3 regions of the Vogesella lacus genome follow, and region 2 is predicted to be linked to each of the others. Evidence: riboswitches for the same ligand, from Rfam matches in the RefSeq annotation. Region 2 holds a riboswitch; each other region holds the start of a gene.
The links. Region 2 has a riboswitch for cobalamin ahead of ACZ9W6_RS14200 (FecCD family ABC transporter permease). Riboswitches for the same ligand answer to the same signal wherever they lie in the genome.

Region 1 (10,145 bases), on a different contig from region 2:
GATTTTTTCGCCCAGCAGACGGATGGCCTGCTGCAGGGTATCGCGCTCTTCGATCGGCGTACCGATGGTGAACTGGCGACCCAGCAAGGTTACGTCCAGTTGTACGATCTCACTCATGCTGTTCTTCCTGTGGCAGGCGGTTCATCAGGGCAGCCACCCGGTGACGGGTTTCTTCCAGCGCATAACGCATCTCGGCGTTTTCCTTCATGGTATGCGCGAGCACTTCGCCCAGACGGTCGTTCTGGGTTTCCAGTTCGTGCAGGCGGGCAATCAGGGCCACCACGCGATGTTCCAGATGTTCGAGTTCTTGTTCCATGTCGGCTTCGTGAAGAAATAAAGTCAGTCGGCTGGCGGCATCAGGCCGTCACAGCCGCCGATTCTACGTTGCTTTGCCCCGCCATGTCAGCCGTCATAAACTGCCGACCGGCACAGCACGGCTTTAACCCTTGAGTGCCAGCGGCAATCCGCAAGCCACCAGGCTGACCTTTTCGCAGGCTTCTGCCACCGACTGGTTCAGCCGGCCAAGCTCGTCGACAAAGTCACGCGTCTCCTGCCCCAGCGGCACCACACCCCAGCCCACTTCGTTGCTGACCAGGATCACCTCGCCACGGCAAGCGGCCAGCGCGGCCAACAGCGCCTCGCGCTGCTGCAGCCAGCGGGCCATGTCAAAACGGCCATCGCCATCGAAAAAGCGCATCAGCCACATGCCCAGACAGTCGATCAGCAGCAGGCCATCGGGCTGGTCGTGGCTGGCGATCAGCGCCGGCAACTCTTGCCCGGCCTCGACAAGCCCCCAGCTGGCCGGACGGCGCTGGCTGTGGTGGGCGATGCGTGCCAGAAAAGCGGCATCCGTGCGCCGCTCGGCTGTCGCGATATACGTCACCGGGCCGGCATGCGCGAGCGCCAGATTTTCAGCGTGGCGGCTCTTGCCGCTACGCGCACCACCACTGATCAGATGTCGCATGGCTGACTCCTGTAAAAAAGCCTCCCCCGACACGGGGAAGGCCTGTTGCCGCTTGCGGCCAACCTTGGGTAAGGGTTGGCCGCAACGTCCGGCTTATTGCGCGTAACGCACACCGACAAACCAGCCGCGACGTGGCTGGCTGTAGTCTTTGGTGGTTTCATAACGCTTGTCGGTGACATTGCTGAGCTTGCCCTGCAGCGTCCAGTTGCGCGCCAGTTCGTGCTCAACCGCCAGATTCAGCACGCCATAGCCACCCAGGAAGTCGGTATTGGCATTGCTGGTCGGACGTTGGCCGCTGGCCACCAGTTGCGCGGTGTAACGGGTACGGTCCTGCTGCAGGGTGGCATTGATGCCGCCGTGCAGTTTGGCACGATACACCAGCAGCTTACCGCTGTTTTCGTCACGCGCGCGCTGGTTGGTGAGGTTGGCGCTCAGACCGAAGTTACCCCACTGCTGGCCGGCTTCGATGGTCTGGCCGATGATGCGTGCCTTTTCCAGATTATCCACGGTAGACCAGTCGGCAGTGCCGGCGATCAGGTTGCGGATATGGTTGTCAAAAGCGGTCACGCGCAGATGGCTACCGCCCTGACGCCAGTGCACGGCCAGTTCGCGGTTGCTGGCTTCTTCCGGCTTCAGGTTCGGGTTGCCCTGATAGCCGAAGGCCAGTGGCCAGTACAGATCATTAAAGGTCGGCGCCTTGAAAGCCGTGCCGTAGGCCGCACGCAGCAACAGCGACGGCGTCAGCTGGTAGCCGTAGCCGATCTGGCCGGTGGTCTTGCCGCCAAACTGCGAGTTGTCGTCATGACGCAGGCTACCCTGCAGACGATGGGCACCGAATTCGCCCTGATAGCCGGCGTACACCGCATCCACGGTGCGACGGTTCTGGCTGTAGGCCGTCGTGCTGTACACGCGCTGCAGCAGGTGGTTGGCACCCAGCGTCAGCTGGCCGGCGGAGGCCAGATCCAGCTGGTTGTTCCACTGCCATTCTTGCTGGCGAGTCTCGAACTGGCTGCTGGCCACGGCAAAGTTGCCATTGGTGAAATTGCGCGATTTGTCGCTGCTGTTGATATAGCGCAGCGAGCTGGTCCAGCGCTCGGAAACGCGGTTTTTCAGCTCGACAGACTGGCCAGCCAAGCGAGAACGCGACTCGTCGGCCGCCTTGGCAGACTGGTCGTACTCGTTGCGGGCTTCGGACTGGTACAGATTGAAGCCCAGGCTGTGACCGGCGGCCAGCTGATGCTCGGCACTGACGGTATAGGTGGTGTTTTCAAAACCGTCGCGGTCGGCGTTGTACTTCGGATTGTCGGCATTACGCGCCGAGATACCGTCGGTCTTGTTGTGGTCTACACCCAGATTGAAGCGGGTCTGACCCACTTCACCGGCAAAGCCCAGACCAAACACGCGCTTGCCTTCGGCACCCACGCCTGCATTGAAGCGCAGCGCTGGCGCGCCCTTGCCGCGCTTGGTGAAGATCTGCACCACGCCACCGATGGCATCGGCACCGTACAGGCTGGAGGCCGGGCCGCGCAGGATTTCCACGCGCTCGATGCTGTCCAGCGAGATGTTTTCCAGCGAAGTGGTACCGGCCGTCGCCGACAGCACGCGCATGCCGTCAATCAGCACCAGCGTCTGCTTGGCGGTGGCGCCACGCAGCATCAGGCTGGAGGACTTGCCTTCGCCGCCATTGCTGTAAAACTCGACACCCGCCTGCTCGGCCAGGAGTTGCGCCACGGTCAGGCTGCCGCTCTGGCTGATTTCTTCCTGGCCCAGTACGGTCACATCGGACAGCACCTTGCTGACCGGGGTCGCGGTACGGGTGGCAGTAACGACAACTGCGTCGAGCTGGGTCGGGGTCTGGGCCAGGGCGGCCGGGGCACATGCCAGCGCTACCAGCGCGGCCAGGGGTTTGTTCTTGAACATGTTCACACTCCGGATTTATGGAAACGGGAGTGCGGAGAAATACAGGACTGCAGGATGATGGGTCGCGGCTGCGGCCAACGTGCTGTCTGATCGCCTCCCCGCGATACTCCAGGCGGGCGCATTCCACAGCACCCGATGCAGGCCGGTCTCCGGGCTGGGTCTTGCGGTGGCACACCTTCCCGTCTGGCGACAGTGGTTTTCGTGCGACCTGGGCCTTGCGGCCAGACCTTACCGTTGCGGGGGCAGCGCCGGATTTACACCGGCTTCCCAGTTTCACCCGGCCTATGATGGAACATCAGCCGGGCACCTGCAGGGCGACGATTATACCTGCAGCACGACTTGCGCGCTGCACAATGCGCAAGCCTGCCGGTTTGCACTGGCTGCCAAGCTGGCGTAAGGTCTGGCCATCGTGCCTCCCGCCAGGCCAACCGCATTCAAGGAATCAGCACCATGTCGCGCATCCCCGCTCCCGATCTTTCCGCCGGCCGCGCCGCCGAGGCCCGCCAGTCGCAACTGACCAAGCCGGCAGGCAGCCTCGGCAAGCTCGAGCAGCTGGCCTGCCAGCTGGCCGCACTGCAAGGCCGTGACATTCCGCGGCCGCTGTCGCCGGCCATCTGTGTGTTTGCTGCCGATCACGGCGTCTGTGCCGAAGGCGTGTCGGCCTTTCCGTCCTCGGTGACGGCGGCGATGGTCGCCAACTTCGTCAATGGCGGCGCCGCCATCAGTGTGCTGGCACGGCAGAATCAGGCGCGGCTCGAGGTGGTGGATGTCGGCGTCGTGGGCGACTTGTCGGCGCTGGAAGACGTGGTACAGGCCAAGATCGCCGAAGGCAGCGGCAATATCCGCCGACAAGCCGCGATGACGACCGCCCAGTGCGAGGCCGCGCTTGAGGTTGGCCGCAACGCCGCGCGCCGCGCGATTGCCGACGGGGCCAATCTGCTGATTGCCGGCGATATGGGCATCGGCAATACCACGCCGTCTGCCGCGTTGATCTGCCGCCTTGGCGGCCATGCGCCCGACCAGATCGTGGGCCGCGGCACCGGTATCGATGATGCCCACCTCGCCATCAAACGTCAGGTGGTCAGCGATGCGCTGGCCCGGGTGAAGAATCAATCACTGGATGGTGCCGAGCTGCTGGCCGAGCTGGGCGGCCTCGAAATCGCCGCCATGGCCGGCTTTTACCTCGAAGGTGCCGAACAGGGCGTGCCGCTGCTGCTGGATGGTTTCATCAGCACCGCTGCCGCACTGGCCGCCTGCCATATCGACCCGGCGCTCAAGCCCTGGCTGCTGGCCAGCCATTGCTCGCAGGAAACCGGCCACGCCCAGGCGCTGGCTGACCTGCAACTAACGGCGCTGATCGACCTCGGCCTGCGTCTGGGCGAAGGCTCGGGCGCGGCGATTGCCCTGCCGCTGTTGCAGCAGGCGATTGCGCTGCATGCCGGCATGGCCACCTTTGCCGAGGCCGGTGTCGCCGGCAAGAGCGCATGAATCCTTACACCCTGACCCTGCTGCGCCACGGCCAGATCGACCATCAAGGCCGGCTGGTTGGCCGCAGCGATCTGCCGCTGACCGCCCAAGGCCTCATCGACATGCAGCAAAGCTGGCAAAAGCTGACGGCGCTGGCACCGGTAACCAGCATGGCCAGCTCGCCGCTGCTGCGTTGCCGCGAGTTCGCGGTCAAGCAGGCGCTGCAATGCCGGGTGCCGCTGCATGTGTCGCCGGCGCTGGCCGAATGTGATTTCGGCAGCTGGGAAGGGCGGGCACTGGCCGAGATCAATGCCGAAACACCAGACTGGTCGCTGCTGATGATGCGCGGCCTACTGACGCCCGAGGGCGGCGAATCGTTCGAGTTGTTCCGCACCCGCGTGCTGGCCGGCTTTGCCGACTGGCTGCGCGAGGCACGCGGCAGCCATCGTGTGCTGGTCAGCCACGGCGGCGTGATCAGTGTGCTGCTGGCCGAGCTGCTGGGCATCGAATTCAGTGCGGCACGGCTGATGGCAGTGCAGCGCGGCGGCTTTGCCCAGCTGTCGATACTCGATGGCCACCCGGCCTATCTGACGCGGCTGGAATCACCGGGCCACTAGCCCGCTACCCACATTCTGCCCACGGCTTTCTCTCACCCTATCCACAGACTTATCCACAGCATGCGCGCGCTGATTCTTGCCATCCAGTTCCTCACCCGTTTACCCACCCCGCAGCTGGCCAGCTTTGATCCGGCCTGGCTGGCCGATGCCGCCCGCTGGTTTGCGCCGGTCGGCGTGCTGGTCGGGGCGATAGTCTGGCTTGCGGTGGCGGCCGGCAGTCTCGTCGACCCATGGTTGGCCGCATTGGCCGGCCTGCTGGCCTGGCTGTGGGTAACCGGCGGCCTGCATATTGATGGTCTGGCGGATCTGGCCGATGCGCAGGGTGCCGCGCATCGCTCGCGCGAACGGTTTCTGGAAGTACTGAAAGACCCGCATCTGGGCAGTTTCGGTGTGCTGGCACTGGCCAGCCAGCTGCTGGTGAAGCTGGTACTGCTGATGCTGCTGGCCAAGACGACAGCCAACGCCGGTAAAGATATCCACAGCCTGCTGCCGCTCCTATTGATTCCGGCCTGGGCGAGGCTGTTTACCGTTGCGTGGTCTGCCACCCTGCCCAGCCTGGCGGCCGGCAGCGGCGAGCGTTTTGCCTGGCGCAGCCACTGGCCGAGCTTCTGGCTGGCAGCCGGCTTGCTGGCCATTGCCAGCTATCTGCTGGCACCGGTTCTGCTGCTGGCCCCGCTGAGCGGGCTGTTGTGGTGGGCGTATCTGAAACGGAAACTCGGCGGCATGACCGGCGATTGTCTGGGTGCCGGCATCGAGGTATGCGAAAGCCTGATGCTGCTGTTGTGGCTATTGGCGCTGCAATAAGCGCGGATCAGTCCTCGCGTGGTGCGCGCAACACCTCGACCGACACCACGCGGTACAAGGTCTCGTCAGCCTCGTAGAAGCAATAGCCATTACGACCATGACGCTTCACCTCGTACATGGCGCGGTCGGCAGCATTGCGCAACTCGTCGGCGCGGCGGCCATGTTGCGGAAACAGCGCGATGCCGATACTGCAGCCGACATAGTCCTGCTTGCCCGGGCCTATGCTTATCCACTGGCCGACTTCACGAATGATGCGGCTGGCCAGCTCGGCAAGCTGGCCGCGATCTCCCAGCTCGACCACCAGCAGGAATTCATCGCCGCCCAGCCGCGCCAGCATATCGCCCGGCGCACGGAACAGGCCCAGCCGGCGCGCAATCTCCACCAGCACCTGATCGCCGGCCTCATGCCCCCAGTTATCATTGATGTGCTTGAAGCGGTCGAGGTCCATCATCAGCACCGCCAGACTGCCCTTGCGCATCACCTGCTGTTGCAGGCGCTGCGGCAGCAACATTTCGGCGGCGCGACGATTGTAGATACCGGTCAGATGGTCGTAGTCCGCCTGGCGCTGCATCACCAGCTCGCCCTGCTTGCGGTCGGTAATATCGTAGATCAGCCCCTGGAACAGCGCCTCGCCCTGCTCCTCCCCCGAGTAGGACAGCACCACATGCCGCCACTGACCTTCGTTGGGCTCGGCCAGCTGCAAGTCCTGCATCTGCGGCTGACCCTGCATCACCGCACGCTGCAGCATGCCGTGCAGGCGTTCCGGCTGGGCAAACAGGATGTCCATCCAGTTGTCCTGCACATGCAGATGAAAAGACAACTCACCAAAGGCCGGATTATGCGTCTTGATGCGGCCATCCTTATTGATCAGGAAGATGCCGACGCTGGCCCGCTCGAACATGCCACGCAGGCGGTGTTCAAGCTCGGTAATGTGTTCGCGCAAAGCGCGTTCGCCATTTACCACCAGCTCGACCGTATTCAGCAGGCCGTTGATATCGCGCGTCAGCCGGTACAGCTCGTTGCGCGGTGCTGCGTTGGCCACCGGCAAACGCTCAGGCGAGCCGGGCAGGATCTCGTGCAACTGGCGTGACAAGCGCGTCAGCGGCCGGCTGAACACCATGAATACCGCGGTATACACCACGATGCCGGTCATGATGGACAGCGCAAACAGCCACAAGGCCGCAATACCGGCACCACGACGGGCACTGGCTTGCAAGGCAGGATAGTTCGGGGCGGCGCGCAGTTCGCCGACTTGCTGTTCACGGTTGAACGGGGCAAACAGCGGTTGGGCAACCGGAATGCCATCAAGCTTGCCCTGCGCCACCATCAGGCCATGGTCGCCTTGCAATTGCGCACCGGCCACCAGCTCGCTGGCAGTGAGGCTGCTGACCACATCATTGGCAATCTGGTTATTGCCGGTAAAGGCGGCGATTTCGGCACTCTTGCGTACTGCCTGCACCAACTCCTGCACGATGCGTTCGCCGCTACGGATTTCCTCATCGTAACGCTGCACATAGCTGATCCACGCCACGAGACCGGACAGCAGCAGGGTAGCTGCCGCTACCACCAGCGCGAGGGTCAATTGCACACTGCGATTCATCCGCTACTCCAGTACCAGCAGGACACGCACCGACTTGTCCTTGGGCAGGGCTGCCCGCGAAATGAAGCCGATCGCATTATTACGCCGCCGGACAAAATCAATTACTTCTTGCTCGCTTTCCAGCTTCAGCAAGGGTTTGCTGCGCCCGGCAAACTGCAGCTGCGCCCAATAGGCATCAATCATCGCCAGGTTCTGGCTGGTCAGATGCAGGTAAAAATCGCGGCGCAACTCGGTATCCACCACATCAACCGGCTGCACAAACACGCCAGAGGTCAGCATCAAAGGCTTGCCCAGATAAAGGTTGGCCGCCTGTTTTTTTTCCAGTTCGGGAATATTGCTGCCAGCCCCGGCGATCAGCACGAAATGCGCCTGTGCCGTACCGATCAGCCCCAGCAAGGCCAGCATCATCAACAGGAATCGGGGCATCAAAACACCCCCTGCACAGCGATCGAGACAATACTCTTGCGGATAGCCCCGCTTTCTACCGCATTACCACCGCCGAGCAAGCCGTTGCCATTGGGCCTGCTTTTCAGCTTGTCCCACTGCAATTTCAACGCCATGCCCGGTTTTACATCCCAACGCAGGCCCAGGGTGGTGCTGTGCTGATCGACACGGATGGCGTTGACCGCCTGCTCGATGCCGCGGGCGGTCTGGCTGATGCCAGCCTGCAGCAATGGCGGGTAGCCGGTCGGCTCGCTCAACTGCAGCAAAGGCTTGGTGGCATAGGCGCGGCCATAACCGACATAAGGCTGCCACGCTCCCAGGCGCACGCCCGTTGCCAGGTAATAGCTGTGAACCTCCGGGAACCACAGCGACTGGTTTTGCAGCGCCGCCACCTCGCCGCGCAGCCACCAGCCGCCCGGGTCATACACAGCCCCCAGCGCCTTATAGACCAGACGTTTGTCTTTCAACTGCAATTGATTGTGGATTTCGCCGGCTTGCGGCCAGAAAGGTTTGACACTGTCCAGCGCCTGATCCAGCAAGCCCGATGTCACCGGCTCGCTGGCAAACAGGAAAGTGGTATAGCCGGCGCGCAGAGTCAGCGCCTCGCGCAGCCACTGCAGCGTGCCGCCCCATTGCGAGCGGGTGCGCAGCCGGTAATCCTGCCCCTCGGTCGAGATAGGCAGCACGGTGCGGCTGGGCCCGACATTCAGCTTGGCCTGCCACTCACCGGCCGCATGCCAGTTGTAGGCGATGTCGGCACCGTCAAAATGGTCAACCGACAGATAGCCGTAGAATTCGTGCGGTGGCCGTACCCAGGGGTAGGCATACGAGACGCGCCGGTAATCGGACAACATGAAGGTATCCATCGCCAGCCGGCCGGCGCGCAAGGTCAGGTGCTCGGATGGCTGATAACGCACAAACAGCCGCTCGATGGCATCGCCCTTGCTGTATTCGGCCTGATCGCGCAACACCAGCTGACTGCTGGCCGACCACTGGCTGTTGAACGGCGCATCCAGCTGCAAGCCGACCACGCTGTCAGCCTTGTAAGTTGGCCGCGAGCCATAATCCGAGTTGAATTGCGACAGTGCCGGGTAAAAATGCAGCGGGCCGTCCTGATCGGTCAGCGCCAGGCTGTAAAAGCCGCTCAGCTGCCAATCCTCGAATGACGAGGTTTCCTCGCCATGCGCCTGAGCCAGCAGCGGCATGGCTGCCAAGGCAGACAACAATAAATGCTTGGCCAACATATGCCCTCCGCAGTCCGAACCTGTTGCAAGCAGTATACGTTGAATGCATACGGCGATTCGAAAGCCCCATAAAAATATCCCCTTTGCCGCTTAAGCAAAGGGGATAGTCTTTACGGCATCAATTACTTGCCGGCGACCTTCTTGTTGCGCATCAGGCACAACATGTCACAGGCGATGTGCGCCGCAGCAATGGCGGTGATTTCGCTCTGGTCGTAGCTTGGTGCCACCTCTACCACGTCCATGCCGACGATGTTCAGATCGCCCAGATTGCGGATGATCTTCAGCGCCTGCGCGGTAGTCAGGCCGCCCGGTACCGGGGTGCCGGTGCCTGGTGCAAAAGCCGGATCCAGACAGTCGATATCGAAGGTCACATACACCGGCGCATCGCCGATGGTCTTCTTGATTTCGGCGATGGTCGCGTCCACGCCGTGCTCGTGCACCCACGGTGCGCCCAGCACGTTCAGACCCATGAAATCGTCGTTCCAGGTGCGAATACCGACCTGTACCGACTTGGCCGGGTCGATCAGGCCTTCGTTTACCGCCTTGTAGAACATGGTGCCGTGATTCAGGCTGTCCGGATTGTCATCCGGCCAGGTGTCACAGTGCGCGTCAAAATGCAGCAGCGCCAGCGGCTTGCCGTACTTTTCGGCGTGTGCGATCAACAGCGGGTAGGTAACGAAGTGGTCGCCACCAAAAGTCAGCATCTTGGCGCCGGAAGCCAGAATGGTGCGGGCGTGTTCGATGATGGACGGCTTGATGGTCAGCGGGTTGTGCGCGTCAAACCAGCAATCGCCGTAATCCACCACGGCCAGATCATCAAACGGGTCAAAACCCCATGGATAAGGCTTCAGCTCGGCCAGCTGCACACTGGCGGCACGGATCGCCTGCGGGCCCATGCGCGCGCCGCTGCGGTAGGTCACGGACAGGTCCAGCGGAATGCCGGAAACCACCACGTCCACGCCTTCCAGATTGCGCGTGTAGTTGCGGCGCATGAAGGACAGCACGCCAGCGTAAGTATTTTCGATGGAAGAACCGTACAGGCTCTCGCGGCGGATCGCGCCGTCACCCTTGATTTGATCGTCAGA
Region 2 (10,145 bases):
CGACTGCCACTCGGGGAAAATGGTGCCATCCTTGCGCCGGTTCCAGATCTCGCCCTGCCAGACACCCAACTTGGCAATCTGCACCCACATTTCACTGTAAAAGCGTGCATCGTGGCGGCCCGAGGCCAGTACCGACGGTTTTCTGCCGAGTACCTCTTCTCGGCTAAAACCGGTCACCCGGCTAAAGGCCGGATTCACATCGATGATGATGCGCTCGGCATTGGTCAGCAGAATGCCGTTATGCGTGGCCTGAAAAACCTTGCGCCACAACAGCAAGGCCTGGGTGTCACGCTGGCGACTACTCACATCACGCGACAGCACCAGACAGTGCCCGCTGTGATCATCATCGATTTTCGCTACCGACAACTCAAACCAGCGCTCGCTATTGCCAAACGGCAGGCAGATCAGCTCGCCGGCCGAACGTCCTTCACGCAGTGCTTGCCGCAAGGTGCGAATGACGGTTTCGGCGGCTGCGGCCGGCATCAGCTCTTTGACATTTCTGCCCAGCAATTGCTCGCGGGTGGCAATCAGGCCATCGCCGGCCACGCCCGCCCAGACCTCGATATAGCGGCCATCGCCATCCATCTCGAACAGCAAATCCGGCACGGCCTGCAACATACTGTTGCGCTGGATCAGCAAGTCGGACGCCAGCTTTTCGCGCTCGGCCAGCTGACCGAGCGCCTGCTGCAATTTACCGGCCATATCATGCAACACCCGGCCCAGCTCGCGGATTTCGCTACTGCCACCCACCAGAAAATCGGCCAGCTGCCCCGGCTCGCCAAACTTCTTTACCGCCTGCTCCAGCCTGGCCAGTGGCCGCAGTGCCTCGCGCTGCAATACCCAGTACATCAGCAACACCAGCACAATCAGCAAAATGGCCGGCCATTGCAGCACACTGCGGATTTGCTGTCTGATCAGCTCGTTTTGCTGGCGCAGATCATATTCGACAATCAGCAAATGTTTGTCTTGCCCGCGCAAACTGCCTACCGGCAACTCGAGTACCGGCTCGTAGGCCATCATCACCCAGCTCTGCTGGCTCTCGACTGATTCGTGCCACTGCGCCAGCCGGCCGCTGCGGGTCTCGCGCACCAGGGCAGCCGGGATGTCCGGCCGCAGCGCAGGCTTGCCGGCTGCATTGCGGCTGAACAGTATCTTGTCCTCACCATCCAGCACCCACACTGCCGTCAAACGCGGGTCAAGCTGCATCAGTGCCATTTCCAGCTGCACGCTACCGCCATGCAAGCTGCTTTCGGCCAGATGCAAAACTAGGCGGCTGGCCTCGCGCATCGCATCCTGCTGCATATCGTCATGCTCGGCCTTCAGTCGCAAATGGATTGCCAATCCGTACACGCCCACCAGCGTCAAGGACAGCGCCAGCGCCACCAGCATGGGCAGCAACCAGCGCAGCGGCAGTTTTTCCGGCAACAAGGTCATGCTTTCACCCAGTCTGCGCGTGCAAGGCCGGCAATCTCGGGATGATGATTGATCAGGCCACCGTTTTCCATCAGCGCTGCAAGGTTGCCGGCCAGTTGCTCCAGCTTGCTGTTCTTGCCTTCCAGCCAGGCGCGGTTGGCCGCAAGGTCAGGCAGGGTCATTGCTGCAAATACCTTGTCGGTCTGCATGGCAGACAAGTTCATGCTGCCAGCCAGATAGTTTTGCACTTCGGGCCGATTGCGTATGGCCAGCGCGTCAAAATGCGCCTTGACCAGCATGGCAATGGCGCGGCTTTGCAGCGTCAATGCCTCCTCGCGCACTGCCAGCACATCAATGATCTGCCCGGGGATGTCGGCACTACTGAAGCGCAGCTCGGCGCCGGCCTCCAAAAGCCGGCTCGCCACCGGCTCCATGGTAATCATTGCATCGACATTACCCTGGCGAAAGGCCAGCTCCTGCCTATCCAGCATCACCGGTACCGTTTGTATCTCGCCCGGTTTCAGGCCCGCCTTTTTCAGCATCGCATGCAGCATCACCGCACCAACTGCCGTCTGCTCGACCCCGATACGCTTGCCGCGCAAGCCCGACAAGCTGCTGATTTCCGGCTTGGTCAACAGCACGTCGGCGCCAAATGACTCGTCCAGCACCGCCACCACACGCAGGCGCACGCCTTCGGCCAGCAGGGTAATCACCTCATCCAGCGTCAGGCAAGCTGCCTCCAGCGAGCCGGCTGCCAGCGCATTCATGCTGGCTGAAGAGGAAGGCATGCGCACGATACGCACGGACTCGGGTGGCATCATGCCGCGCTCGGCCGCCCATTCGATAAACAGATAACCCGGCCAGCCATTGCTGCCGACCCGCAGCAAGGGTTCGGGGCTGCTGCAGGCGGTAGTGGCCAGCAAGGGGCTGGCCAGCATCAGGCTGATGATCTGGCGGCGGCTTAATATCGGGTTGATGAGGCTCATGCTGTGGCCCGGGCAGTCATTACATACATAAAGTATAGAATCATCGGCCCGACTTAAAACTGCGTCAAAACAAACTTGATTACGGGCAGCACAGCCATTCCTGCAAATAGGCGGCCGCCTGCGGCAACTGCGCGCCGTAGAGCATGGCGATGCCCTGTACTTGGGCGCGACCGGCCTCGCTCTCGGTTGGCGGGTAGAGGCTGGCCAGCATGGCGCGCGCGTGCAGGCCGCCAAGATTGGCCGCACTGTCGAGTTTGAACAGATTGTCCAGCCCGACGCCACGCTGATGATGGCTGGTTGGTGCGACCGTCTTGCACTCCACCAGATAGAGGTGGTTATTACAGAGGATGGCCACGTCATACTCGTTTTCCACGCCGTTGTGACTGATCTTCACCCCGACAGCCGCATCGCTGATCGGCAGAATGGCGGCAAGACTGGCCACCTGCGCCAGCATCCACACCTCCAGCCAGCCACCGGCCAGAAAGAATCTGGCGCGCGCATCATTGCACCGCACATGGCCGCCTTCATTGACATTGACGAGGCCGCATTGCTCCAGCCACTCGCGCAAGCTGCCCTCGCCCGGCGGCAAGCTTTTCTCGCTGTACTGCGCCGCGTCTATCTCGTTGCACAGGCGGTTAAGCAGTGACAGATCGCGCGGATGGCTAGCGGCACGGCTGGCCAGCGCGGCGGCCAAGGTTTCGTAATGCGGATTGCGCCGCTGCAGGCGATAGTGCATCGCCAGCACGCTGCTGCCGTACAGACCAAAGTAGCCTTCGAGCGACAAGCCATCGGCAATCTCGCTGCCGTTATGCAACGGACTGTGCTCGCCGCCGCTGAGCCAGATCAGCCGGTCATGGCGCGGCTCGACACTCATCACCGGCAAATGGCGCTGGCGTGCAAGCTCGTAGGCAAATGCCGCCTGAACCGGTGTGGCGGCACTGATATTGAAGGTCACCGCGCCCTGGATCAGCTCGGTCAGGCGTTGGCGCAAGGCTAAAGGCTGGCTGTCGGGTGGCAGGATGATGACCGAGGCAGTCAGATGCAGATTGCGGCACACCGCCGCGATATCGTAGGCCAGCGCCAGATCATCACGCTGGCACAGCAAGGACACGCGCTGGATGCCGAAGCGGCTATCAAGCGCCGGGGTGATGATGTCGCTGGCGACATGGCTGACAAAGGCAAGCAGATGCATGGCAACTCCCGAAGGTTAATCCGGATTCTGCCAGCCTCTGCCTTTGCGGCCAACCTTCTGTCATCAGGCAGCGCTGCGCTGGCGCGCCCTGACCTCGTCGAGCAAAAGCGCCAGCTGCGACAAGCCTTCCAGCCACTGATGATGGCCGGAGGCGATATTGATGTGGCCGGCCTCCAGCAACCAGTGCAGCGGCACCTGCCACAGACTGGCCATGCGTACCGAACGCAAGGGCAGGCTGAACGGGTCATCATCACTGGCTACCACCCGCGCCGGGAAAGGCAGGCTCAGTGACGGCAGCGGGGCAAACGGGCGCAGTGCTGCCGGAGCACTGGCACGCTCGACATCGGCCGGTGCCACCAGCAAGGCACCGGCAATCTTGTTGCCGTAGCGCGCGGCATGATGCGCCACTGTGGCGCAGCCGAGGCTGTGGGCAATCACGATCACCGGCTTGTCGGCCGCATTGATTTCGGCATCCAGCGTCGTCAGCCAGTCGTCCAGCTGCGGGGTTTCCCAATCGTGATTGGCCGGACGGCGAGCACCCAGCAGGCTCTGCCAATGGCTTTGCCAGTGGCCGGCCGGCGAATCGCGCCAGCCGGGCTGGATGATGAAATGAAAGTCTTGCCAATGGCTGTGCATGATGCGCCTCACTGAAGGTTTTTCTGCACAATAAGGCACAATGCATATTTCTAAAAATAATGCTTTTTTGTTTTTATATAATTGCAAGAAATATAAATGCCAGCCGGCCAGCGCGGGCTTCTGGTAAAATTGCCGCCTTCTGGTGCCGGCCTTTGGCCGGTTAAACGGGAAGCAGGACAAGCCTGCGCTGCCCCCGCAACGGTGTATTGCCCTGCGGCCACTTTCAAGGTTGGCCGCAAGCGAGCATTCGACCCGTGCATTGCCACTGCCCTCAGGCGGGAAGGCGCACGGTGTGCAATCAGCCCGGAGACCGGCCAGAGACAGACACGCAACACGACAAGCGTGCCTGCATGGATGCGGCCCCGGCGGCCGCCCGGACAACTGTTGCGGCGGGCGACAGACGGTCAGCCCCCTGCCCGTTTGCCGTGCGCCATCCTGGTCACACACGCACATGCTTATTTCTTCGCCGCCCCGCCCTGCGGCCAACCTTCCGCCACAACTGGTCTTGCTGATACTGCTGCTGGCCAGCGCCGGCTCCTTGCTGCTGGCCGCTGCCACCGGCTCGGTGCCACTGGGCCTCGCCGATATCTGGGCCAGCCTCAGCGGCCATGGCAACACTCTCAGCGATACCCTGCTGCAACTGCGCCTTGAACGCGCACTCGTAACCTGGTGTTGTGGCGCATCACTGGCACTCGCCGGCCTGCTGATGCAGTCGTTGCTGCGCAACCCGCTGGCCGACCCTTACGTGCTGGGCGTCTCCGGCGGCGCCGCCGTCGGTGCGCTGACCGCGCTGTGGCTGGGTCTGGCCGCCTGGCAGGTGGATGCCGCCGCCGGCAGCGGTGCGCTGGCCGTTTCCGCCTTGCTGTTTTTGCTGTCGCGCCGCGACTTTGGCAGCAATAGCGCCACGCTGCTGTTGCTGCTGACCGGCGTCTTGCTGTCTACCGCCTGCGGCGCGCTGATTTCGCTGCTGCTGACCATCGCGCCCGAAGGCAAGCTGCGCGGCATGGTGTTCTGGCTGATTGGCGATCTGTCCGGCAGCCCGCTGCAGCTGTGGCCGTGGCTGGTACTCGGCGTCGCCTTGCTGCTGGCACTGTGGCAGGCGCGCGCCATCAATCTGCTGGCCATGCATGGCGACCACGCCGCCACCCTCGGCGTCAACAGCGGCCCGCTGCGCCGCCTGCTGCTATTACTGTCGGCCTGCCTGACCGCCAGCGCCGTCAGCCAGGGCGGCAGCATCGGCTTTGTCGGCCTGATGGTGCCGCACGGCTGCCGCCTGCTGCTGGGGCCGGACCTGCGCTACCTGTTGCCCGCCAGCCTGTTGGCCGGCTCTACCCTGCTGGTACTGGCCGATACCATGGCGCGCACCGTCGTTGCGCCCATGCAGTTGCCGGTCGGCGTGATTACCGCGCTGATCGGCGTGCCGGTGCTGTTCTGGCAATTGAATCGCGCAAGACGGAGGCTGGCATGATGCTGCAAGTACACCAACTCGCCATCCGCCAGGGCGAGCGCCAGTTATTGCTGGATCTGGACTGGCAAGTCGCCGCCGGCGAAGTGTGGTGGCTGGCCGGCCGCAACGGCTGCGGCAAGAGCACGCTGCTGGCCACCTTGGCCGCCAGACGCCCCGCCCGGCATGGCGACATCCGCCTGCATGGCGAAGCGCTCAGCCGGCTGTCGCCGCTGCAACGCGCACAGCAACTGGCGCTGCTGCCGCAGCACAGCCACGATGCTTTTGACTACCGCGTCTGCGACCTGCTCTTGGCCGCCCGCTACCCGTGGCCGGACGCCGGCGACAACCTCGCCCGGCTGGATGCCGCGCTGGACGCCTTCGACCTCGCCCACCTCGCACGCCGCCCCTTGCAGGCGCTGTCCGGTGGCGAGCGCCAGCGCGTGGCCATGGCCGGGGTGATGATGCAGGACAGCGCGCTGATTTTGCTCGACGAGCCGACCAACTCGCTGGATCTCGCGCATCAGGCCGCGCTGCAACAACAAATCCGCCGCTGGCAAGCCGCCGGCAAGGCCATCATCGTGGTCAGCCACGATCTGGTATTTGCCCCGGCCATTGCCAGCCACGCCCTGCTGCTGGATGGCATGGGCGGCCACAGCCAGTACCCGCTGGCCGATTTGCCAGCCGACAGCCTTGCCGCCGTGCTTGGCTATCCGCTGACCCGACTCACCCACGCAGGCCAGACCTGCTTCCTGCCAGGAAAACAATCATGAGCACCCAACACGACGATCAGGGCCGTAACGAACGCCACAATGCCCGCATGGCCCGCAAAAAAGCGCTGATGGACGAACGCATTGCCGCGGCTAACCAGAACCGTGGCGTTTTCATCGTCAACGGCGGCAACGGCAAGGGCAAAAGCTCCAGCGGCTTTGGCATGGTGATGCGCGGCCTCGGTCACGAGATGAAAGTCGGCGTGATCCAGTTCATCAAGGGCGCGATGTCTACCGGCGAAGAAAAATTCCTGCGCCGCTTCCCTGACGAAGTGCAGTTCTACGCCATGGGCGAGGGCTACACCTGGGACACGCAAGACCGCGAGCGCGACATGCAAAAAGCTGCCGAAGCCTGGGCCAAGGCGCGCGAGATGCTGCAAGACGAAAGCATCGGCCTCGTGCTGCTGGACGAACTGAACATCGCGCTGAAATTCAAATACCTCGACATCAACGAAGTACTGGCCGACATCGCCGCCCGCCCGATCGACCAGCACGTCATCGTGACTGGCCGTGGCGCGCCGCAAGCCATCATCGACGCCGCCGACACCGTCACCGAAATGACGCTGATCAAGCACGCCTTCCACGCTGGCGTTGCCGCCCAGCCCGGCATCGAGTGGTAAGCATGAGCTGCAAAGCCCTGCTCCTTTCCGCCATTGCCTCCGGCCAGGGCAAAACCACCATCACCGCGGCACTGGCGCGCAAGCTGGCCCGCAGCGGCCAACGTGTGCGCGTCTTCAAGACCGGCCCCGACTTTATCGACCCGATGCTGTTGGCCGCAGCCTGCGGCAGCGGTGTCGATGTGCTGGACTTGTGGATGTGCACCGAAGCGCAGTGTCAGGCGCTGCTGGCCGAGGCCGCGCGCGAGTGCGATTACCTGCTGATTGAAGGCGTGATGGGCCTGTACGACGGCAAGCCATCGAGTGCCGATCTGGCAAAACACTTCGGTGTGCCGGTGCTGGCGGTGCTCGATTGCAGCGCCATGGTCGGCACCGCGCTGGCGATTGCCCGTGGCCTGCGCGATCACGGCAACTTGCCGTGGGCAGGCATGCTCGCCAATCGCGTGGCAAGCGCAGGCCATGCCGACATGATCCGCGCCTGCGGCACTGCGGACTTGCCGGTCGTCGGCTGCCTGCCACGGCAGGCCGAATCGCTGCCTGAGCGTCACCTCGGCCTGCACCTGCCGTCCGACCTGCCGGATCTGGCGGCGCGGCTGGATCAACTCGCCGACGCGCTGGTGCTGGATGATGCGGTGCTGGCAAATCTGCCGGTATTCGCGCCAGCTGCTATCAAGCTGCCCGCGCTGCCGCCGCTATTGGCCGGCAAGACCATTGCCATTGCGCGTGATGCAGCATTTGCCTTCATCTATGCGGCCAACCTGCGCACGCTGGCCGGCATGGGCGCGCAGCTTGCCTTCTTCTCGCCGCTGGCTGACGAAGCGATTCCGGCCGAGGCGGACGCGCTGTGGCTGCCCGGCGGCTACCCCGAGCTGCACGGCACAACGCTCGCCGGCAACCAGCAATGGCGCGCCAGCGTGCAGGCCTTTGCCGCCGCCGGCAAACCGGTGTGGGCCGAATGTGGCGGCATGATGGCCTTGACCGAGCGCCTGATCGACACGGACGGCCAGGATTACGCCATGGCCGGCGTGTTGCCGGGCACGGTCAGCATGGGCAAGAAACTCGCCGCACTGGGCAGCCAGGCTTGGCCGCATGCAGCCGGCGAATTGCGCGGCCACACCTTCCACTATTCAAGCTTTGCCACGCCGCTGACACCCATCAGCCAGTGCCAGCGCAAGGATGGTCGCGACGGTGGCGAGGCGGTGTATCGCGTCGGCAGCGTGCAGGCGAGCTACTTCCACGCCTATTTCGCCAGCCAGCCGGCTGCCGCCGCCGCGCTATTCTTGCCGGAGGCCGCATGCTGAGTCTCAGCCTGCAGCTGGCTGCCGGCCTGCTGCTCGACCGCATCCTTGGCGAGCCGCGCCGCTGGCATCCGCTGGTCGGCTTTGGCCGTGCGGCCAACCTGGTCGAGCGCACGCTCAATGCAGGGCACGGCAAAATCCTGCGCGGCCTGCTGGGCTGGGCGCTGCTGGTCTTGCCTTTGCCCTTGCTGCTGTGCTGGCTGCTGGCGCAGCTGCCTGCCATGTTGGCCGCAGTCTTGAGCGTGCTGGTGCTGTACTTCACCCTGGGGCGGCAAAGCCTGATCGAGCACACGCGGCCGATCTGTGATGCGCTGTTGCAAGGCAAGTTGGCCGAGGCACGTGCACTGACCATGCGCATTGTCAGCCGCGATCTGAACGACGCCGACGACACCGCCGTCACCCGCGCCGCCTGCGAATCACTGCTGGAAAACGGCCACGATGCGGTATTCGGCGCGCTGTTCTGGTTTGCCATCGGCGGCGCACCGGCGGCGCTCGCCTATCGCTTTGCCAACACGCTGGACGCGATGTGGGGCTACCGTAACGAACGCTTCGAGCAGTTCGGCAAGGTCGCCGCCCGCGCCGATGATGTGCTGGGCTACCTCCCCTCGCGCCTGACGGCGCTGGCTTATGCGCTGGCCGGCAGCACGCGCGAGGCGCTGGCCTGCTGGCGCGAACAAGCCCCCAAGTGGGACAGCCCCAACGCCGGGCCGGTGATGGCTGCCGGGGCCGGTGCGCTGGAAATCCGCCTCGGCGGTGCCGCCACCTATCACGGCCAACTGGAAGCACGGCCTGACCTTGGCTGTGGCCATCACCCGCGTGCCGGCGACATTCGCCGCGCCGGCCGGCTGCTGGACCGCGCCATCGTGATCTGGCTGCTGTGCGCCCTGCCATTCTGAGCAAGCTTCCCGACCAACAAATGCCGGACCGACAAAGGAAATCGCGATGAGTAGACCCGATCGTCAAGACCAGTTCGCCCAGCTGCTGCTGAGCATGCTGCCCACCCTGTTGCTGCTACTGGCCGGCAGCGCCGCCGCGGCCTACTGGCTGATTGGCGCGGGTGCACTGTTCGCGCTGGTGCCGTTTGTCATCCTGCTGGGCTGGGCCGTCACCAAACGCAAGACATGACCGAACTGAAACCCGTACACGGCGGCAATCTGAATGCCGCCATCGCCCGTTTTGGCGGCGAGGCGGCCGACTGGCTGGACCTCTCCGCCGCGCTAAATCCCGCGCCCTACCCGCTGCCCGACATCGCCGCGCAGCTGTGGCACACGCTGCCGCAGGCTGATGCCGCCTTTATCGCCGCCGCTTGCGACTACTACGGCGCGGCCAAGCTTCTGCCCGTTGCCGGCAGCCAGGCGGCGATTCAGGCGCTGCCGCGATTACGCGAGCGCGGCACGGTCGCCGTTGCCCACCCGAGTTATGCCGAACACGGCTGGCGCTGGGCACGCAGCGGCCACGCTGTCACGCGCTATCCGCACGCAGAACTCGCCGCGCAAGCTGGCCAGGTCGATGTGCTGATTCTGTGCAACCCCGACAACCCGAGCGGCCAAGGTTGGCCGCAAGATCAGGTGCTGGACATGGCGACAAAGCAAGCCGCACGCGGCGGCTGGCTGGTGGTGGACGAGGCGTTTGCCGATGTCTGCCCCGAAGTGTCTGTCACCGGCCATGCGGCCAACCTTGATGGCCTGATCGTGCTGCGCAGCGTCGGCAAATTCTTTGGCCTTGCCGGTTTGCGCCTGGGCTTTGTCGCCGCCCAGCCTGCCATCCTGCAGGCGCTGGATGAAGAGCT
Region 3 (10,145 bases), on a different contig from region 2:
CGGCCCCGATATGGACGCGCTGCTGGCGCGCATCGAGCCCGCCGGTGGCCAGATCGTGCTGCCACGCATGAGCCTGCCCGATGGCAATGGCGATATCGCGCTGTTTGGCGATAGCGAAGGCAATGTCATCGGCCTGCATGTGCAGCCATGAGCCAGCGCTTCTGGATAGGCGTAGCCAGCCGCGATCACGTTGGCCGCGGCGTGGCCGGCGGCTTTGCCCAGCTCTGTCACGGCAAGGGGGCGCCGCTGGCGCGCATGCGCCGTGGCGACGGGCTGATCTACTACTCGCCGCTCGAGGTTTTCGGCGGCAAGGAGCTGTGTCAGGCCTTTACCGCCATCGGCCTCGTCAGCGATGAGGCGGTGTATCAGGTCGAGATGGCTGACAACTTCCGCCCGTGGCGGCGCGATATCGCCTTTGTGGCGGCCACGCCCGCGCTGATCCGGCCGCTCGTGCCCGGGCTGACTTTCATCCGCGATCCGCAACACTGGGGCTATGCCTTCCGCTTTGGTCATTTGCAGATCAGTGCGCATGACTTTGTCTTGATTGCCACCGCGATGGGCGCGACACTGGCGGATCTGTCCGTGTCTGGAGACGACCATGCCTTTCCCTGAAATCGAGAAACAAGCCATGCTGCAACTCAAAGGGGTGGGCCCGACGGTGATCCGCCGGCTGGAGGAGGCCGGCTACCAGACGCTGGCCGAGTTGGCCGCAGAAGAAGCGATTGCGCTATGCCGGCGCATCGGCCAGATGCTGCATTCCAGCTGCTGGGGCAACAGCCCGCAGGCACACGCCAGCCTCTCGGCCATCATCGCGCTGGCGCAGCAGCAAACCGCTGGCGAGGCTGGCGGCCAACGTGTCCGGCAATTGCTGGACGACTGGCAACAACAGCAGCCCGAGCAGGCTGCCATCGTGCTGGCCTTGCGCCGGCAAATCCTCGCGCTGGATCCGGCCATCAGCGAGGAGGTCAAATACGGCGGCATCCTGTTTGCCTGCGGCCAGGCTTTCTGTGGCCTGTTTGTCTACCGCCAGCATGTGACGCTGGAATTCAGCGCCGGCGCGCAACTGGCCGATGTGCACGGCCTGCTGCAAGGCAAGGGCAAAGGGCGGCGACATCTGAAGTTTGTCAGCGTCGCCGATATCGACCGCCTGCCCTGCGCCGACTATCTGCAACAGGCGCTGACGCTGGCGCGGCCGGCATCCTGATATGCGCCGCGCCGACCGTCTGCTGCAGATCCTGCTGCTGTTGCGTGGCCGCCGTCGCACCACGGCGCAGCAGCTCGCGCAGTGGCTGGAGGTGTCAGTACGCACCGTGTATCGCGATATGGCCGATCTGCAGGCCAGCGGTGCGCCGGTAAATGGCGAGGCCGGTGAAGGCTATTGGCTGGAGGCCGGCTTTACCCCGCCACCCCTGAGTTTTTCTGCTGGCGAGCTGGCCGCGCTCGAGGCCGCAGGCCGCTTGCTGGCCGGCTGGGCCGATAGCGAGCTGGCCGGCGATGCCGCCAGTGCGCTGGCCAAGATTCATGCCGTGCTGGGCAGCGCCGGGCTGGCACCGGTGCCCTTGTATGCCCCGAGCGGCCAGCATTATCCGCGCGAAAAACTGGCGCCACTACGCGCCGCCATCGGCGCACGCCAGTGCGTGGACATCGACTATCTGGACCAGCACGGCCAGCCCAGCCAGCGCACGCTCGCGCCGCTGGGCCTGTTTTTCTGGGGCGACCGCTGGACGCTGGCCGCCTGGTGTCTGCTGCGCGGCGATTACCGCCACTTCCGCATCGACCGCATCACCAGCCTGCAAGACAACGATAGCGCCTGGCCGGCCGGCATCTCGCTGGATGCCTTTTTGCAAAACGCCGATACCCCGGCCGCCGCGCGAGCCGCACTGCAACAACAGGATCAGCAGGCCTGGCATCAGCCGCCGGACTGAGTCAGCCGTTTCAGGCCTGACGGCTGCCCGGAATCAGCTTGCCGAAACGCGCCATGAACTGGCTGGCGCGGCCTTCGGTGTGGATCTCGCGTGCCTTGCCGGTAAATACCGGATGCGAGGCGGCCGAGGTATCCAGATACATCACCGGATAGGTTTCGCCGTCATGCCATTGCAGGGTGTCGCGGGTCGGCGCGCACGAGCGGATCAACCAGCCTTCCTTGGCACCGGTGTCGTAGAACAGCACGGTGCGGTAGTTTTGCGGATGCAGGTTTTTCTGCATGATGGGCTCCTGGATTTATGTAATAAAGTAACAATGTTATTTGATAACAGTTCTCATTTCAATAGCAAAATCCCGACAGCAGTACGTGTGGTGATTATCGATATCGCCACAGTGCAACCATGACAAACCGCGGCCAACACGCTACCATCCGCGCCGCGTTGGTGCTCGCGGCCCGTTCGATGGCTGCAGTTAAACGGGAAACGGCAAGGTTGGCCGCAAGGTCAGCCCCAAGCCGTGCTGCCCCCGCAACGGTACATGGCCGGCTGCCCTGCAGCCCGATCCCTCATCCCAGCCACTGGCTGCGCGCCGCAAGCGCCACCGGGAAGGCGACGGAGCGTGCGCCATAGCCCGGATACCGGCCAGCGAAGTGGCCGGATCACGTCCGGCCTTAGGCCCGGTTGCCGTCGGGGAGGACGGCCAGTGGCAACCCCTGTCCGGTAATACCCATGACTTTCGCAAGCCTGCGCCTTGTTGCGCCCGTGGCTGGCTGCCTGCTGGCCGCCGCCCTCATTCCTGCCACCGCTTTTGCCCACGGCAATCACACCCACGGCCACGGCACCGCCCGCGCCGAACTGGCCGGCCAGACGCTGACTGTCCAGCTGGAGATTCCGCTGGAAAGCTTTCTCGGCTACGACTACCCGCCCAAGGGCGATGCCCAGCAAAAACTGTGGCAAGACTTTGTCGCGCAGATGGCCACCCCTGGCGACTTGCTGACGCCGGCGGCCGAAGCCGGTTGCGTGCTGAACCAGCACGAGATCACCCCCGACATCGTCAAGCCGGCCGCTGGCCGTGACATCGACAATCTCCGCGTCAAACTGGTTTACCAGTGCAAGGAGGCCGCCGCGCTGAAATCGCTGGCGGTGCCGGCCTTCGCGCGCTACCCCGGCCTCAAGCAGCTGCGCCTGCAGTGGAGCGCCGGCAGCACCCGCAAGACGGTGACCATCCGTCCGCGTTTCCCTGCTGTCACGCTGTAAGGAGTCACCATGCTGGAAGCCAATCTGCTGCAGCTGATGCAATGGCTGCTGCTGCCGGTGCTCGCCTTGCTGCTGGCCACCCTGTTGTACGCGCTGTGGATGAGCGGCGTGGTCGTGATGGAAGGCTGGCAGCGCCGGCGCGGCATCAGCCTGCTGCCGCAGGCGGCCAACCTTGCCATCGACGAAGTCGAGCTGGCGATTCTGGCCCGCCTCGAGCCTCTGCGTCTCTTGGCGCGCGTCACGCCTATGCTGGGCCTGATCGCCACCATGATTCCGCTGGGGCCGGCGCTGCAGTCGGTATCCGGCGGTGAAGGCCATGCCGCGCTGGCGGTGTTCAGCAATGCCTTTGCCGGCGTGGTGCTGGCGCTGGCCACCGCCTCGCTGGGCCTGGTGCTGTACTCGGTGCGCCGTCGCTGGCTCTTGGCCGAGCTGGTGGCCATCCGCCGCCGTCAGGAGGCCGCATGAGCCGCCCCGAGCTGAACATCCTCGCCGAGGAAGACGATGATCCGATGCTGTCGGCCATCAATCTGGTCGATGTGTTTCTGGTGCTGATCGTTGCCCTCTTGGCGGCCGTCAGCTTCAATCAGCAGCACAGCAATCAGCCCGGCAAGGTCGAGCTGACCATCGAACAGGACGGCCAGAAAATCCGTTATCAGGGCAGCGGCAGCCTGCAGCAGGGCGACGGCGTGCGCGCCGGGGTCGCCTACCGCCTGGCGGACGGCAGCATCATCTATGTGCCGGAAGACGGGGCCGCCAAGTGAGACTGCAAGCATTTTGCACCGGCCTCGCGCTCTGCCTCTTGCTGGCCGGGCAACAGGCGCTGGCGCAGCGCCTGTTATGGCTGACGGTGGACATCACCCCGGCCGCGCGCACCGCGCTGGTCGAAAACGAAGCGCGCACCCAGGGCTGGCAGTTTGCCAGCCTCGATCATCCGCTCGCGGCCAACCCTGTACGGCTGGAGGGCGAACGCGCCGCGCTGGCCAAGGCGCTGGCCAAGGCCGATCTGGTGTGGCTGGATGTGCCGCACGAGTCGGTGTTGCAGCGTCTGCAGCAATCCTTCGGCAGCCAGCTGCAGGCCAGTGGCAAGCCGCTGGTGTGGATCGCGCCGGACGCCAGGGTTGGCCGCAAGGCCGGCGAGCAGCAAGCCGCCTGGCTGGCGGCCGGCGGTGCGGCCAACACCCGCCATGCCCTCGCCTACGCCAAACGCTGGCTGGCAGCCGGCCAGCCGGACAGCTTCGCCGCCAGCGAGCCACCGCCACAGCCCCTGCCACGGCAGGCGCTGTATCACCCCGACGCACCGGCGCTGTTTGCCGACAGCCGCCAGCTGGAAACGTGGCGGCAAAGCCAGACCGCGCTGCGCGGCCAAGCAGCGGTGGCAGTGCTCGTGCATCGCCACCATTTTGTTAACGGCGAAACCGCCTGGCTGGATGACTGGCTGCGCCGCTTCCGCCAGCAAGGGCTGTTTGCCTATGCCGTCTTCGGCCAGCAACTGGACGCCAAGGGGCTGGAAAGCCTGCTGGGCCAGGGCGAGCAGGCGCATCCGCGCGTGCTGGTGCTGCATCAGCTGGTGACACAGGCCGCCGCCCTGCAGCCCTTGTTCTTGCGCTGGGGCGTGCCGGTGCTGGCCACCCAGCCCTATCGCCACGGCGATGCCGCCAGCTGGCAGGCCGATGGCAACGGCCTCAAGCTGTCGGATACGCCGTTTTATCTGGTGCAGCCCGAGGCCGCCGGTGCCATCGACCCGATGCTGGTCACCGCCTTGCAGGAGGGCGGCCGCAAGACCGAGCTGATCGCCCGTCAGGCCGATGCCGTTGCCGCCAAGGCCAAGCGGCTGATCCAGCTGGCTGATCTGCCACGCGCACAACGCCAGCTGGTGGCCATGGTTTACAACTACCCGCCGGGCGGCAATCACTTTGGCGCGTCCTTCCTCAACGTGCCGCGCAGCCTCGAAACCGTCAGCCAGGGCCTTGCGGCCAACGGTTACCGCGTGACGCCGCTGGCCGAGCAAGGCTGGATAGACAGCCTCAAGCCGCTATTGGCCGCCTATTACGAGGGCAGCGATCTGCTCGGCCTGCTGCGCAATAATCAGGCCGCCGCCCTGCCCGTGCGCCAGTACCGCCAGTGGTGGCAAAACCTGCCATCCGCCCAGCGCGAACGCATCAAAAGCCGCTGGGGCGAGCCGGAATCCAGCCGCTATGTGGTGAGCTGGCAGGGCGAGCCGGTATTCGTGATTCCGCGCCTGCAACGCGGCCAACTGTCGGTCTTGCCGCAGCCGCCGCGCGAGGAAACCCTGCATCGCGGCAGCAATCCCTTCATGCACCGCAGCCGCCAGCCGCTGTCGCACCACTATCTGGCGGTGTATCTGTGGGCGCAGCAGGCGCAGGCGCTGATCCACTTCGGCACCCACGGCACGCAGGAATGGGCCAACGGCAAATCGCGCGCGCTGGATGTGCTGGATGACGCGCTGCTGCCGCTGGGTGATGTACCGGTGATTTACCCCTACATTGTGGATAACCTCGGCGAGGCACTGACCGCCAAACGTCGTGGCCGTGCGCTGATGCTCAGCCACCGCACGCCGGTATTCGCCACCACCGGCCTGTCGCCGGGCATGCACGAGCTGCACGAGCTGATGCACGAGTACGCGATTGCCGACAACGGCCCGACCAAGCAGCAGGCGGCCGAACGCGTGGTCGGCCTGATCGTGTCCGAACGCCTGCATCACGACCTCAAGTGGACCGAAGAACAGGTGCGCGCACGGCTGGACGACTTCCTTGAGGCGCTGCACCCGTGGCTGGACCAGCTCGCCCACAGCAGCCAGCCGCAAGGCCTTGCCAGCTACGGTCAGGTGCCGGAGGCGGCGCTGCGGCAGAAGATCATCCTGCAGATGCTGCGCACGCCGCTCTTGGATGCGCTGGGCGAGGACGTGGACGAGGCCTTCTTGCTCGATCAGGACAAGATCGCGCAGTCGCGGCCGATGCGCTGGCTGCAACTGGCGCTGAGCGACGCCGAGGCGGCCAGCCGGCTCGACTTGCGCCGTGAAGGCCAGGGCAATGCAGTGCCGAATCGCGCCGGCGAACGCGGCATCGACAGCGAAGCGCTGTTGCAGCTGGCGCAAGAGGCGCAACGCCTCGATGCCTTGCTGCAGCAGGAAAACGAGCTGCCGGGCCTGTTGGCCGCGCTGGACGGACGCTTTGTCGCCGCAGCCTATGGTGGCGACCCGATCCGCAACCCCGACAGCCTGCCGACCGGCCGCAACCTGACCGGCCTTGACCCCAGCCGCCTGCCGACGCGCCAGGCTTACACCGTGGCGCAATTGCTGTTCGGCAACTGGCTGCAGCAATGGCGTGCGGCCAACGTTGGCCGCGAGCCGCAGCAGCTGGCGCTGTCGCTGTGGGCCGGCGAGACGCTGCGCCATCAGGGCATCATGGAAGCGCAGGCACTGGTGGCGCTCGGTGTGCGGCCAATCTGGGATAACGCCGGCCGTCCGACGCGGCTGGAGGTAATCCCCGTGGCCGAACTCGGCCGCCCGCGCGTGGACGTGATGCTGAGCATTACCGGCTCTTACCGCGACCAGTTTCCCGCCCTGATGGCCTTGCTCGATCAGGCGGTGACGGCGGTCAGCCAGGCCGAGCCGGACGGCAATATCGCGCGCCACAGCCGTGAGGTTAGCCAAGAGCTGGGCAAACGCGGCGTGCGGCCAACCTTGGCTGCGGCGCTGGGGCAGGCACGCGTGTTCGGCAACCCGATCGGCGACTACGGCACCGGCATCGACGCGGCGGTGCAGGATGGCCGCCTGCAGCGCGAAGATGCCCGCCTCGGCCAGCTGTTCCTGCGCCGCCTGAGCCAGCCGTATCTGGCCGGTGAGGCGGTGACCGGGCTGGACGAAGCGACGGCGATCGCCACGCTGTCGGCGCGCCTCAAGCGTACCGACGCCGCCATCATGGCGCGCAGCTCGCACCTGTACGGCATGGTCACCTCGGATGACCCTTTCCAGTATCTGGGTGGCCTCGCCGCCGCCGCACGCGTGGCCGGCAAGGCCGAGCCGCTGGCGCTGTACGTCAATCAGCTGCAAAACGCCGACGAGCCTTACAGCCAGAGCGCACAAGACAGCATCGCGCTGGAGATGCAAAGCCGTTACCTGCATCCGGGCTGGATCCGCGCGCTGAAGGCCGAAGGCTATGCCGGCACGCTGCAGGTGCTGAAGGCGGTGCAAAACAGCTGGGGCTGGCAGAGCATCGTCAGCGACAGCGTGCGCGCCGACCACTGGCAGGGCTTTTACGATGTGCTGGTGGCCGACAAACACCAGCAAGGCATCCCCGAGTGGCTGCGCAGCCACCCGCAAGCCTATGCGCAGACGCTGGAGCGGCTGATCCAGGCGCAGCGCCACGGCCACTGGCAGCCGGACGCCGCCACACAGCAAACCCTGGCCGCACGCTATCGCGAACTCACGCAGCAGGCGGCCTTGCCGACCGAACTGACAGTGGTACGCGACTGGGTGCGCCAGCAGCTGGGCGAGGCCGTGCCGCTTGCAGCCAAGCCTGTGACAGCCCGGCAGACCAGCGCCGACAAGGTGCGCGGCGTCAGCCGTCAGGCCGCCGGTGCGAGCTTGCCGGCACCACGTTCGGCGGTTCCGCCCGGCATGCCGATGCCGCAAGCGGTGGCCGATGTGCTGGAAAAGGCCGCCGTGAAAACGCCGCAGCGGGTACAGGGCATCCTGCTGAAACCGCAGCCGCCGGCGCTGTCCGGCTGGTGGCTGACGCTGCTGCTGTTACCGTTTGCCGCCGGTGTGCTGTGGCAATGGCGCCGCAGCGTGCCAGCTCGCGTCGTCTGCAATCAGTCAGCGCTGCTGGCAAGCAAGCCGCGTTGTTGACAGCAAGGCCGCCCATTCGGGCGGCCTTGTGCATTTGCCACGACGCCGCAGGAGTTTTTATTGAATAATGTCGCTACAAGGAGGGAACCCATGCGTAATCCGTGCAGCCATTTGCTGTCTTGCAGTCTGTTCATGCTGGCGCTGCCAGCCATGGCCGAGCCGATTACCGTGGCCTTGGGCGAGAACAAACCCCCTTACATCCTGGCCGAGAGCAAGGCTGGCGTGGAATACGATCTGGTCACCAGCATCCTGCGCGAAGCCGGCTTCAGCCCGGTAGTGGTGCATATGCCGAATCAGCGCGCCATCCAGTCGCTGGCCGAGGGCCGTGTCGATGCGGCGATTTCGCTGTCCGGCCCTTATGTTTCCGAGCGCTATATTGCCTATCGCAATATGGCGATTGCACTGTGTTCCAGCCAGCTGAAAGCCGACAGCATCGCCGCACTGGGCAAATGGCGTGTGGCAGCCTTTCACAATGCCCATCGCTTCCTCGGCCAGGACTTTGCTGCCATGGCCGCCGGCAACCCGCAATACATCGAAAGCTCGCCGCAAGCCACCCTCGTCAATCTGCTGTACAGCAAACGCACCGATGTGGTGATTTCGGATATCTATATCTTCCGCGAGCTGGCCAGACGGCAAACCGATTTGCCGATCAACACCTGGCAGGCACTGTGCAGCTTTGACCTGTTCCAGCCGACCAGTTATTCGCTGTCATTCCAGAACCCCGGCTACCGCAACCGTTTTGACAAGGCGCTGGCCAAGCTGCGCAAGGATGGCCTGTACGAAGCCATGGCCAAGCGTTACCAGCTGCTGGATGCCGCCAAAAAACCGCTGTTCAAGCCGGAGCTGACCAAACACTGAACGACGCGGCCAACGGTGATTGCCGTGTCATGTTGCAGCGCGGTAGCATAGTCTTCTTTGCGCCCGGGTGCCGTCATGGTTGTTCTTCCGCGTTATAACTGGCTACGGCTGCTGTTTGTCTGGCAGGGCTCGGTCTTGCCCCGCATCATGACCCGGCTGCTGATCGTGTTCCTGCTGTCGCTGCTGTCGGCCGGCGTACAGCACTGGTGGGTCAGCCAGCATGCCGACTCCAGTCTCAACGTCACCATCTTTACCCTGCTGGGCGTGTCGCTGGCGATCTTTCTCGGCTTTCGCAATTCGGCCAGTTACGACCGTTTCTGGGAGGCGCGCAAGCTGTGGGGCCAGCTGCTGGTGGTCAACCGTTCGTTGACCGGCAAGCTGTCGGCCGTCGACGATGCCGCCGTGCCCGGCATGCTCAATGCCATGCTGGCGATCAACTACGCGCTCAAGGGCTTTTTGCGCGACGACGATGTGCAAAGCCATCTCGACCGTCTGCTCGGCAGCCCTGCCCCGCTGATATTGCGCGATGCGCGCAGCGCACCTTCGCGCCTGCTGGCCTGGCTGCATGCCGAAAACAACGGCCTGCGCCAGCGCGGCAGCATCAGCGAAAACCAGTGGCTGGATCTGAGCCGCAATCTGGACGGCATCAGCGAGGCGGTGGGCGGCTGTGAGCGCATCATCAGCACCCCGATTCCGTATACCTACCGCGTGATGCTGAACCGCACCGTCACCCTCTACTGTCTGCTGCTGCCGCTGGGCCTCGTCACCAGCATAGGCTGGCTCACCCCCATCATCGCCGTGTTCATCGCCTACACCTATCTGGCGCTGGACTGCCTTGGCGACGAGCTGGAAGAGCCCTTCGGCAAGGAAGGCAATGACCTGCCGCTGTCGGCCATCTGCTATGCAATCGAACGCATGGTGCGCGATATGCGCGACGAAGAAACCACCGCCACGCCACCGGCGCGCGACGGCATTTACCAGTTCTGAGCGGTATCCGCGACAGCAAGGCCCCGCGCAGCGGGGCCTTGTCGTTTGTGCTGCTTGCGGCCAACCTTTGGCGATGGCTGGTCTATGGTGAAAGCTCTGCCAGCCGCGAGCGCCCGCCATGAACACCAGCAGCCAGCCTCAAGACCTCTTCTCCGCCTGGCAGGATTATCTGCAGGATGCCTGGCAACGCAGCATCCTTACCCTCGATGTGCTGCGCGAGCGCGGCGACATCTACCGCCAGCATCACGCCG

Region 1: linked by a shared signal. The riboswitch ahead of ACZ9W6_RS03925 (TonB-dependent receptor domain-containing protein) and the one ahead of ACZ9W6_RS14200 (FecCD family ABC transporter permease) in region 2 are both predicted to bind cobalamin.
Region 3: linked by a shared signal. The riboswitch ahead of ACZ9W6_RS15975 (ZrgA family zinc uptake protein) and the one ahead of ACZ9W6_RS14200 (FecCD family ABC transporter permease) in region 2 are both predicted to bind cobalamin.

Annotation. Positions count from the first base shown of each region.
Region 1 is NZ_CEETQT010000002.1:340,691-350,835, forward strand. Features, by position in the region: gene ACZ9W6_RS03910 (cell division protein ZapA) at 1-117, opposite strand, end outside; gene ACZ9W6_RS03915 (hypothetical protein) at 110-316, opposite strand; gene cobU (bifunctional adenosylcobinamide kinase/adenosylcobinamide-phosphate guanylyltransferase) at 440-964, opposite strand; gene ACZ9W6_RS03925 (TonB-dependent receptor domain-containing protein) at 1,058-2,884, opposite strand; cobalamin riboswitch at 3,008-3,210, opposite strand; gene cobT (nicotinate-nucleotide--dimethylbenzimidazole phosphoribosyltransferase) at 3,335-4,372, shown strand; gene ACZ9W6_RS03935 (histidine phosphatase family protein) at 4,369-4,968, shown strand; gene ACZ9W6_RS03940 (adenosylcobinamide-GDP ribazoletransferase) at 5,029-5,772, shown strand; gene ACZ9W6_RS03945 (diguanylate cyclase domain-containing protein) at 5,780-7,372, opposite strand; gene ACZ9W6_RS03950 (hypothetical protein) at 7,376-7,798, opposite strand; gene ACZ9W6_RS03955 (hypothetical protein) at 7,798-9,060, opposite strand; gene speB (agmatinase) at 9,183-10,145, opposite strand, start outside.
Region 2 is NZ_CEETQT010000010.1:173,057-183,201, forward strand. Features, by position in the region: gene ACZ9W6_RS14180 (bifunctional diguanylate cyclase/phosphodiesterase) at 1-1,434, opposite strand, end outside; gene ACZ9W6_RS14185 (ABC transporter substrate-binding protein) at 1,431-2,399, opposite strand; gene ACZ9W6_RS14190 (Card1-like endonuclease domain-containing protein) at 2,479-3,591, opposite strand; gene ACZ9W6_RS14195 (RBBP9/YdeN family alpha/beta hydrolase) at 3,655-4,227, opposite strand; cobalamin riboswitch at 4,351-4,560, shown strand; gene ACZ9W6_RS14200 (FecCD family ABC transporter permease) at 4,679-5,695, shown strand; gene ACZ9W6_RS14205 (ABC transporter ATP-binding protein) at 5,692-6,444, shown strand; gene cobO (cob(I)yrinic acid a,c-diamide adenosyltransferase) at 6,441-7,061, shown strand; gene ACZ9W6_RS14215 (cobyrinate a,c-diamide synthase) at 7,064-8,359, shown strand; gene cbiB (adenosylcobinamide-phosphate synthase CbiB) at 8,353-9,252, shown strand; gene ACZ9W6_RS14225 (hypothetical protein) at 9,299-9,481, shown strand; gene cobD (threonine-phosphate decarboxylase CobD) at 9,478-10,145, shown strand, end outside.
Region 3 is NZ_CEETQT010000013.1:50,837-60,981, reverse strand. Features, by position in the region: gene ACZ9W6_RS16000 (VOC family protein) at 1-151, shown strand, start outside; gene ACZ9W6_RS15995 (EVE domain-containing protein) at 148-612, shown strand; gene ACZ9W6_RS15990 (DUF1801 domain-containing protein) at 599-1,204, shown strand; gene ACZ9W6_RS15985 (helix-turn-helix transcriptional regulator) at 1,206-1,925, shown strand; gene ACZ9W6_RS15980 (type B 50S ribosomal protein L31) at 1,936-2,205, opposite strand; cobalamin riboswitch at 2,348-2,583, shown strand; gene ACZ9W6_RS15975 (ZrgA family zinc uptake protein) at 2,652-3,179, shown strand; gene ACZ9W6_RS15970 (hypothetical protein) at 3,189-3,644, shown strand; gene ACZ9W6_RS15965 (DUF2149 domain-containing protein) at 3,641-3,940, shown strand; gene cobN (cobaltochelatase subunit CobN) at 3,937-8,049, shown strand; gene ACZ9W6_RS15955 (substrate-binding periplasmic protein) at 8,140-8,907, shown strand; gene ACZ9W6_RS15950 (bestrophin family protein) at 8,983-9,894, shown strand; gene ACZ9W6_RS15945 (DUF3141 domain-containing protein) at 10,013-10,145, shown strand, end outside.